One region of the Micromonospora sp. CV4 genome, then DNA from elsewhere that is predicted to be linked to it. Evidence: riboswitches for the same ligand, from Rfam matches in the RefSeq annotation. Region 1 holds a riboswitch; the other holds the start of a gene.
What was found. Region 1 has a riboswitch for cobalamin ahead of EAD98_RS07605 (ribonucleoside-diphosphate reductase subunit alpha). Riboswitches for the same ligand answer to the same signal wherever they lie in the genome.
Positions count from the first base shown of each region.

Region 2: another riboswitch for cobalamin. It lies ahead of EAD98_RS10205 (CbtB-domain containing protein); the one in region 1 lies ahead of EAD98_RS07605 (ribonucleoside-diphosphate reductase subunit alpha).

Region 1 is NZ_RCVI01000204.1:25,206-29,411, reverse strand. It holds gene EAD98_RS07610 (GH92 family glycosyl hydrolase) at 1-1,114, shown strand, start outside; cobalamin riboswitch at 1,312-1,529, shown strand; gene EAD98_RS07605 (ribonucleoside-diphosphate reductase subunit alpha) at 1,729-4,062, shown strand; gene EAD98_RS07600 (ribonucleotide-diphosphate reductase subunit beta) at 4,104-4,206, shown strand, end outside.
Region 2 is NZ_RCVI01000226.1:47,490-51,695, forward strand. It holds gene EAD98_RS10195 (vancomycin high temperature exclusion protein) at 1-294, shown strand, start outside; gene EAD98_RS10200 (LacI family DNA-binding transcriptional regulator) at 378-1,400, opposite strand; cobalamin riboswitch at 1,700-1,846, shown strand; gene EAD98_RS10205 (CbtB-domain containing protein) at 1,880-2,083, shown strand; gene EAD98_RS10210 (CbtA family protein) at 2,074-2,844, shown strand; gene EAD98_RS10215 (histidine phosphatase family protein) at 2,841-3,428, shown strand; gene EAD98_RS10220 (ABC transporter permease) at 3,441-3,923, opposite strand; gene rpsD (30S ribosomal protein S4) at 4,104-4,206, opposite strand, start outside.

The DNA.
Region 1 (4,206 bases):
CAGCATCCCGATCCAGCTGAGTGACTGGACGCTGGGCGGCAACGCCAACGGCACCCCGTCGTACGGCAACATCGTGGTCGCCAAGGCCGCGTACCGGTTGAGCGGCACGAGCCGGGACGGCGCGCAGCCGTTCCTGTTCGCCACCGCGCCGTACCAGATCCCGGCGGGCAAGACGCTGGTCTCGGTGACCCTGCCGACGCAGACCGGCGACCCCGGCTCGGCGGGCCGGATCCACGTGTTCGCCATCGCGAACGACGGCACACCGGCCCCCGCGCTGGTGACCACCGCACCGGCCAACCAGACGGCCAACGCCGGTCAGGTCCTCACGGCCGCCCTCGGGTCGGTGCGCGGAGGCGTTCCCGGCACGACGGGCTACCGCGCCCGGGTGCAGTGGGGCGACGGCACGGTTCCGGACGACGTCACGGTCGGCTCGGACGGTGCGCTGAGTGGACGGCACACCTACGCGCAGGAGGGCACCTACACGGTGCACGTCACCGCCTGGGACACGGTGTCGAGCAGCACCGCGACCTTCACGGTGACCGTGGCGCGTGGCGGGTCTCAGCCGGCGATCGAGGTGTCGTCGTCCGCCACTGTCACCAGCGGTGACGCGGTCGCCGTCAACGGCAGCGGGTTCGCGGCCGGTGAGCGGGTGACGGTGACTCTCGGCACCAGTCCGGCGCGGACCGTCACGGTCGCGGCCTCGGCGGCGGGAGCGGTACGAGCCTCCGTCGCGACGTCCGGTGACGTGCCGCCCGGCCGGTACTCCGTCACCGCCACCGGCGCGTCCTCCCGGACGCCGGCGACGGCCACCGTCCAGGTGACCGACAAGGTGGAGAAGCCGACCTACGAACCGCAGGCGGCGTTGACGAGCACGTCGGGACCGCGGGGCACGTCGATCACGGTCGACGGCGCCGGCTTCGCTCCGAACGAGGAGGTCACGGTCAGCTTCGGTGACGGCCTCGCGGTCCGCACGGTGCGCGCGAACGGTGATGGCGTCATCGCCGGCGCGACGGTCAGCGTCCCCGGGGCGGCGAAGGTCGGCCCGACCAGCGTCGCGCTGACGGGTGCCATCTCGGTGACCAGGGTCGCGCAGCCCTTCACCGTCACCGGGTAGCGGACACCGCTGTGGGCGGGCCGGGTCAGGGCCCGCCCACAGCGGGCAGGGCGTACGGCCCGCGCCGTCGGTGGTGTTGCGCTGCGCAAGCCACCGACCACTCGCCGGCCAGCCCGGATCGATGACGGCCGTCGCCACCGATCGCGACACGCCCGACCCCGACATGTGGGGTGTGACAAACGAGGTCGTCCCTATATATGGTGTCGAGCGCAGCTGGTTCGGCCGCTCATCCGCAGTGGTCGAGGCAAGAGGGAACCTGGTGGAAATCCGGGACTGCCCCGCAGCGGTGAGTGGGAACGACCGCCGTCATCAGCACTGGGCCGCCACGCGGCCTGGGAAGCGACGGCCAGTAGGAGACCGGCGATCCCGGTCGTGCCCACGAGTCCGAAGACCTGCCAGCGCGCCGCGCACCCGCACCCGGGTGTGCGGCGGTCCGACGCCGCGTGGGACGGCCGACGCCCCCTGACCCACGCCCGGCGTGGCGTCCGCCGGTGTCTGTCTCCTCGCGTCCGAGGGCCATCAGGTCTCGAACTCGCGAGGAGTGAGTGGTGACAGTCACCCAGGTGGTCCCGACCGGCGGCGACACCGCCCAGCCGGGCCGGCGGCGCACGCAGATGCACGTCCGCAAGCGCGACGGCGCCAGCGAACCGGTGGACGTCAACAAGATCGTCCGTGCGGTCGAGCGGTGGACCGACGACCTGACCGACGTCGACCCGCTGCGGGTGGCGACCCGGACGATCAGCGGCCTCTACGACGGTGCGACGACGGCGGAGCTGGACCGGCTGTCCATCCAGACCGCGGCCGAGATGATCGGCGAGGAGCCGCAGTACTCGCGCCTGGCCGCCCGTCTGCTGGCCGGTTACGTCGACAAGGAGGTGCGCCGGCAGGGCATCACCTCGTTCAGCGCGGCGATCCGGATCGGCCAGGCCGAGGGACTGATCGGCGACGAGACCGCCGCCTTCGTCGCCGCCCACGCCCGGACGCTGGACGACGCCGTCGACCCGAACGGCGACCGGCGGTTCGAGTACTTCGGCCTGCGCACGGTGTACGACCGGTACCTGCTGCGCCACCCGACCAGCCGGCTGGTGCTGGAAACGCCGCAGTACTGGCTGCTGCGGGTGGCCTGCGGCCTGTCCCGTACGCCCGACGAGGCGATCGACTTCTACCGGCTGATGTCCAGCCTGGCCTACCTGCCCAGCTCGCCGACGCTGTTCAACTCCGGCACCCGGCACACCCAGATGTCCTCCTGCTACCTGGTCGACTCCCCGCGCGACGAGTTGGACTCGATCTACGCGCGGTACGCCCAGGTCGCCAACCTGTCCAAGTTCGCCGGCGGCATCGGCATCGCGTACTCCCGGGTCCGGTCCCGGGGGGCGCTGATCCGCGGCACCAACGGGCAGTCCAACGGGATCGTGCCGTGGCTGCGCACGCTGGACGCGAGCGTCGCCGCGGTCAACCAGGGTGGCCGGCGCAAGGGCGCCGCCTGCGTCTACCTGGAGCCGTGGCACCCGGACGTCGAGGAGTTCCTGCAACTGCGGGACAACACCGGCGAGGACGCCCGGCGCACCCACAACCTGAACCTGGCCAACTGGATCCCCGACGAGTTCATGCGCCGGGTCGAGGCCGACGAGGTGTGGTCGCTGTTCGACCCGCACGAGGTGCCGGAGCTGCCCGACCTGTGGGGCGACGAGTTCGACGCCGCGTACCGGGCGGCCGAGGCGCAGGGCCGCTACGTGCGGCAGGTCCCGGCGCGGGAGCTGTACGGCAAGATGATGCGCACCCTGGCCCAGACCGGCAACGGGTGGATGACCTTCAAGGACGCGGCCAACCGGCTGTGCAACCAGACCGCCGAACCGGGCAACGTGGTGCACCTGTCCAACCTCTGCACCGAGATCATCGAGGTGTCCAGCGACGCCGAGACGGCCGTGTGCAACCTCGGCTCGGTGAACCTCGCGGCGCACCTCACCGACGGCGGCATCGACTGGCAGCGGCTGCGCGCCACGGTCCGTACCGCGGTGACGTTCCTCGACCGGGTCATCGACATCAACTACTACCCGACCGCGCAGGCGGCGGCGAGCAACCCCCGCTGGCGGCCGGTCGGGCTCGGGCTGATGGGCCTGCAGGACGTGTTCTTCGCGCTGCGGCTGCCGTTCGACTCCCCGGCGGCGCGGGAGCTGTCCACCCGGGTCAGCGAGGAGCTGTACCTGACCGCCCTGGAGACCTCCGCCGACCTGGCCCGCCCCTTCGGCGCGCATCCGGCGTACGGGCAGACCAGGGCCGCGCGGGGCCGGTTGCAGCCGGACCTGTGGGGTGTCGAGGGTACGCAGACCGCCCGGTGGACCGCGTTGCGCGAGCGGGTGGCCGCCCACGGGCTGCGCAACTCGCTGCTGGTGGCGGTCGCCCCGACCGCCACCATCGCCTCCATCGCCGGGTGTTACGAGTGCGTCGAGCCGCAGGTGTCCAACCTGTTCAAGCGCGAGACCCTGTCGGGCGAGTTCCTCCAGGTCAACACCGCTCTGGTACGCGAGCTGAAGGCCCGCGGCCTGTGGACCGAGCGGGTCCGGTCGGCGATCAAGCGGGCCGAGGGGTCGGTGCAGGACATCGCGGAGCTGCCGGCCGCCGTGCGCGAGCTGTTCCGCACCGCGTGGGAGCTGCCGCAGCGGGCGCTGATCGACCTGGCCGCCGCCCGCGCGCCGTTCATCGACCAGTCGCAGTCGCTGAACCTGTTCCTGGCCTCGCCCACCATCGGCAAGCTCTCCTCGATGTACCTGTACGCCTGGAAGGCCGGCCTGAAGACGACCTACTACCTGCGGTCCCGCCCGGCCACCCGGATCCAGCAGGCCACCGTCGCGCCCACTGCCGTCGCTCTCGTCGCGCCGTCCACGGCCGACGCCGAGGCGCTGGCCTGCTCCCTGGAGAACCCCGAGTCGTGCGAGGCCTGCCAGTGACCGCCGCCGCCGACGCCACCACCGACACGAGGACCACGCACATGCTGCTCGACCCCGGGATGGACCTCACCCTCCGCCCGATGCGCTACCCGCACTTCTTCGACCGGTTCCGCGACGCCATCCGCAACACGTGGACCGTCGAGG
Region 2 (4,206 bases), on a different contig from region 1:
GACACGTACGACTCGTGTGCACGGGCGGAGCGGATCTTCGGGGTGACACGCGCGACCGTGGTGACCCAGGCCTTCCACCTGCCCCGCGCCGTGGCTCTGTGCCGGCGCCTCGGCATCGACGCCAACGGCGTCGGCGACGAGACCATGAAGCGGTACGCCCGGCCGTGGCGGGTCAGCTCCACCCGCGAGTACGGTGCCTGCCTGAAGGCGGCCCTGGACCTGCTCTCCGGCCGTGACCCGGCCCATCTCGGCCGCCGCGAGACCGGCGTCGACGACGCTCTCCGGACCGGCTGACGACGACCGGCTGATGACGATCTGCTGACGACGACAGGTGTCCCGGCCCACTCGGACGCGGCGGCTGCGAGCCGGTGTCCGCGTCAGCGGTGCCGGGGCGCGGCGGCGCTGTCGCGTTCGATGAGGTCGGTGGCGAGTTCGACGCGCGGGCTCTCGATCGTCTCGCCGGCGGCGAGGCGCAGCACGGTACGCGCGGCCAGCATGCCCATCTTGGCCAGAGGTTGGCGAACCGTGGTCAGCGGCGGGGAGCACCACTGGACCTCGGGCAGATCGTCGAAGCCGACCACGCTGATGTCGCCGGGCACCCGTAGGCCACGTTTGCGGACCGCCTCGTAGACGCCGAGCGCCATCTGGTCGCTGGCGGCGAAGATGGCGGTGGGCGGGTCGGGCAGGGACAGCAGCTGCGTACCGGCGGTGTAGCCGGCCTCGTGGTAGAAGTTGCCGGGGCGGATCAGGGCGTCGTCGAGGGCGATGCCGGCGGCGGCGAGAGCGGCGCGGTAGCCGTCCAACCGGGCCCGGCTGCACATCAGGTGCGGTGGACCGGCGATGAAGCCGATGCGTCGGTGGCCGAGGCCGAGCAGGTACTGGTTGGCGCTCAGGCTGCCCGCCCAGTTGGTGGCGCCGATGGTGGGCGCCGCCCGTGGGTCCACGCCGGCGGGGTCGACGATGACCACTGGCAGGTGGAGCCGGCTCAGCTCGGCCTGGAGCGGCGGATTCACCATCGAGGTCACGAAGATGACCCCGTCGGTGGAGCGGGTGCGCATGTTGTCGAGCCACTGTTTGGCCGAGGAGATGCGCCAGTGGATGGCCGAGACGACGGTGCCGACGCCGCTGCTCAGGGCGACGTCCTCGACGCCGCGGATGATCTCCACCGCCCATGGGCTGTCGAGGTCGTTGAAGACCAGGTCGATCAGGGCGGCGTCGGTCCGCTTCGGCGACGAGCGACGGCGGTAGCCGTGCCGGGTCAGCAGTTCCTCGACCCGTTCCCGGGTCTGCGGCGCGACGTCGGAGCGGCCGTTGATGACCCGGGACACCGTGGGTACGGAGACACCGGCCAGCCGCGCGATCATCGCGATGGTGACGTTTCGTCCGATGTCGGAGCCCACGTCCGGCCTCCCTGACTGGTGATCGCGCCCTCGGCGTCACGGCGCATGACGATGGGTGGAAGCTCCGGAACTTTCGATGCCTGACCGATAATGTCGATCGATGGCCGGGACGTTACGAGTTGTTTCCATACTGGTCAAGGCCTTTGCCGCATCCCGAATGGAACCGATCATGGGGTCCTGCTTTCGGAAGGCATCGGCACGTGGACCGAAATTTTCACGCCCACGGCGTGACCTGGGTCGGTCCGCGGCCGGCGGTCGCACGACTCACCTGATGCCGTGCGTCACAAGGGGCGTGGTTGACCGGCCGGATCGGCGCCGATACCGTCGATCCACTATCTGCGGCGACGCGAGGGAAGCCGGTGTGAATCCGGCGCGGTCGCGCCACTGTGAGCGGTCCCCACGGGGTCCGCGAGCCAGGACACTCGGTTGTCCGCAGCCTTGCGATGGGGACGCGTCATCCCCGAGGAGGTTTGCGTATCATGTCCAGCTCCACGTCCAGCCAGCCGTTGGTGCAGCCCGCTGGCAACGTCCGTCTGCTGTGGACGGCCCTGGCCACCGTCGCCGTGCTTCTCCTGCTGGCCTATCTTGTCGCCTTCGACCAGGGGGCGGTCTCCCGTAGCGGGATGTACCTGCACGAGCTGATGCACGACGGTCGGCACCTGCTGGGTGTCCCGTGCCACTGACCACCACCACCGCACCACGGTTCGTCACCGTTCTCGTCCGCGGACTGCTCGCCGGCCTGGTCGCCGGCCTCCTCGCCGGAACGTTCGCCTATGTGGCCGGCGAACCACACGTCGACGCGGCCATCGCGATCGAGGACGCGGCGGCACACGCCGATCCCACCGCCGGTGGGCACCATCACGATGACGCGCTGGTCAGCAGGGACGGGCAGCGTGGCGGTCTGTTCCTGGCCACCAGCCTGTTCGGCGCGGCGATGGGTGGCCTGCTGGCCACCGCGTACGTTCTGCTCTGCCGTCGGCGGCGGGCGTACGACGACGGCCGGTCGGGTCTGCTGCTGGCCGGCGCCGCGCTGCTCGGCGTGGTGATCGTGCCGTTCGTCAAGTACCCGGCGAATCCACCGGCGGTCGGCGACCCGGCCACCATCGACCAGCGCACCGGCACCTACCTGCTGATGGTGGCACTCGGCCTGGTGGCGGTGTGGGCCGGCTCGCTGGGTTACCGGTCGGTCGGCGGCGCGGCGCCACTGTGGCTCCGCGCCGGGGCCGCCGTCGGCGGGTTCCTGCTGGTGACCGGTGTGGCCTACGTCGTGCTGCCGTCCTTCCAGGAGGTCCCGGACGACTTCCCCGCGACCCTGCTGTGGGACTTCCGGCTCGCCTCGCTCGGCACCCAGGTGGTGCTCTGGACGGGGATCGGGCTGCTGTTCGCGGCCCTGATGAACCAGGACGGGCGCCGCAGGGCCGCCACCGCAGCCCCGAGCACGTGACCACCACCCGCCTGCGGCTGGTCGCGCACGGGCACACGGCCGCGCTGCGGCGGGCGACGTTCGGCGGGGGAAACGAGAGCCTGGACGAGGGTGGTCGACGCGCCGCCCTCGCCCGGGCCTCCGCTGGGCGGGACCGGCGGGGCGGCAACGCGGTCTGCCTGTCCAGTCCCGCGCCGGCGGCCATCGAGACCGCGTACGCCCTCGGGCTGACGCCGAGCGCCGAGGCGGCGCTGGCCGACTGCGACCACGGCCACTGGACCGGACGGTCGCTGGAGGCGGTCGGCGCCGAACAGCCTCGGGCGCTGCAAGCATGGCTGTCCGAGGTGGACGCGGCGCCGCACGGGGGCGAGTCGATCGTGGCACTCCGGGACCGGGTCGGCCGCTGGCTGGACGCGCAGCGGGGGCGCGGCGAGCGGATCATCGCCGTCACCCATCCGATCGTGATCCGGGTCGCGGTCGTTCACGCCCTCGACCTGCCGTTGGCGACGTTCCGGCAGCTGGATGTCGAGCCTTTGGCGATGGTCCGGCTCACCGGTCACGGGGCACGGTGGCAGCTACGGCTGAGCGCACCGCGGGCCGACTGAGACGGGCACCGGTCAGGGCGCCTCCCGGCGGGCCGCGGGTCCCCGGGCCAACGACGGCGTGACGCGGGCCCGACCGGCCCGGCGCGGCCCCGATCCGGCGGGTCGGAGCCGGCCACGGGCGACCAGTTCGACGGTGAGGACGACAGCGACGGCCTCGACGGCGAGGAGTCCGACGAGCACGACCAACTGCGTCACACCGGCGGCGAGGGGGCTCGCCCCACCGAGCAGCACCCCGACGAACGCACCCGGAAGGGTCACCAGGCCCACCGTCCGTGTCTGGTCGAGTGCCGGGACCAGCGCCTGCCCGGCCGCCGGACGGCACACCAGCAGCACGGCGTCCCGGGGCAGCAGGCCCAGGGCCAGGCCGGCCTCCACCTCACCGCGCCGGCTGGTCAGCTCGTCCAGCGCACGGCGACCGGCCAGCGAGGTGGCGGTCATCGCCCCGCCGATCAGGATCCCCGCGACCGGAATGATCGCGATGCCACGCGGCGGCACGGGTCTCGCTCGGCTCGGCCACTCCCCCGGCGCGGGGTTGTCGAGGGGCCCTGGCGTCGCCGTCGAACCTCCGGCCAGCGAGACCGGGACGTCGCCGCTCGACGGCGACGCGCAGGAGGCGTCGACGCGCGTACCGGAGGTGCAGCCCGCGGCGGCGGTCGCGGGCGGCCGACCCCTCGCTCAGCGTGAGTAGTACTCGACGACGAGCTGCTCGTCACAGACCACCGGAACCTCCGGCCGCAGCGGGACCCGGGTCAGGCGAGCGGTCAGGCCGGTCAGGCTG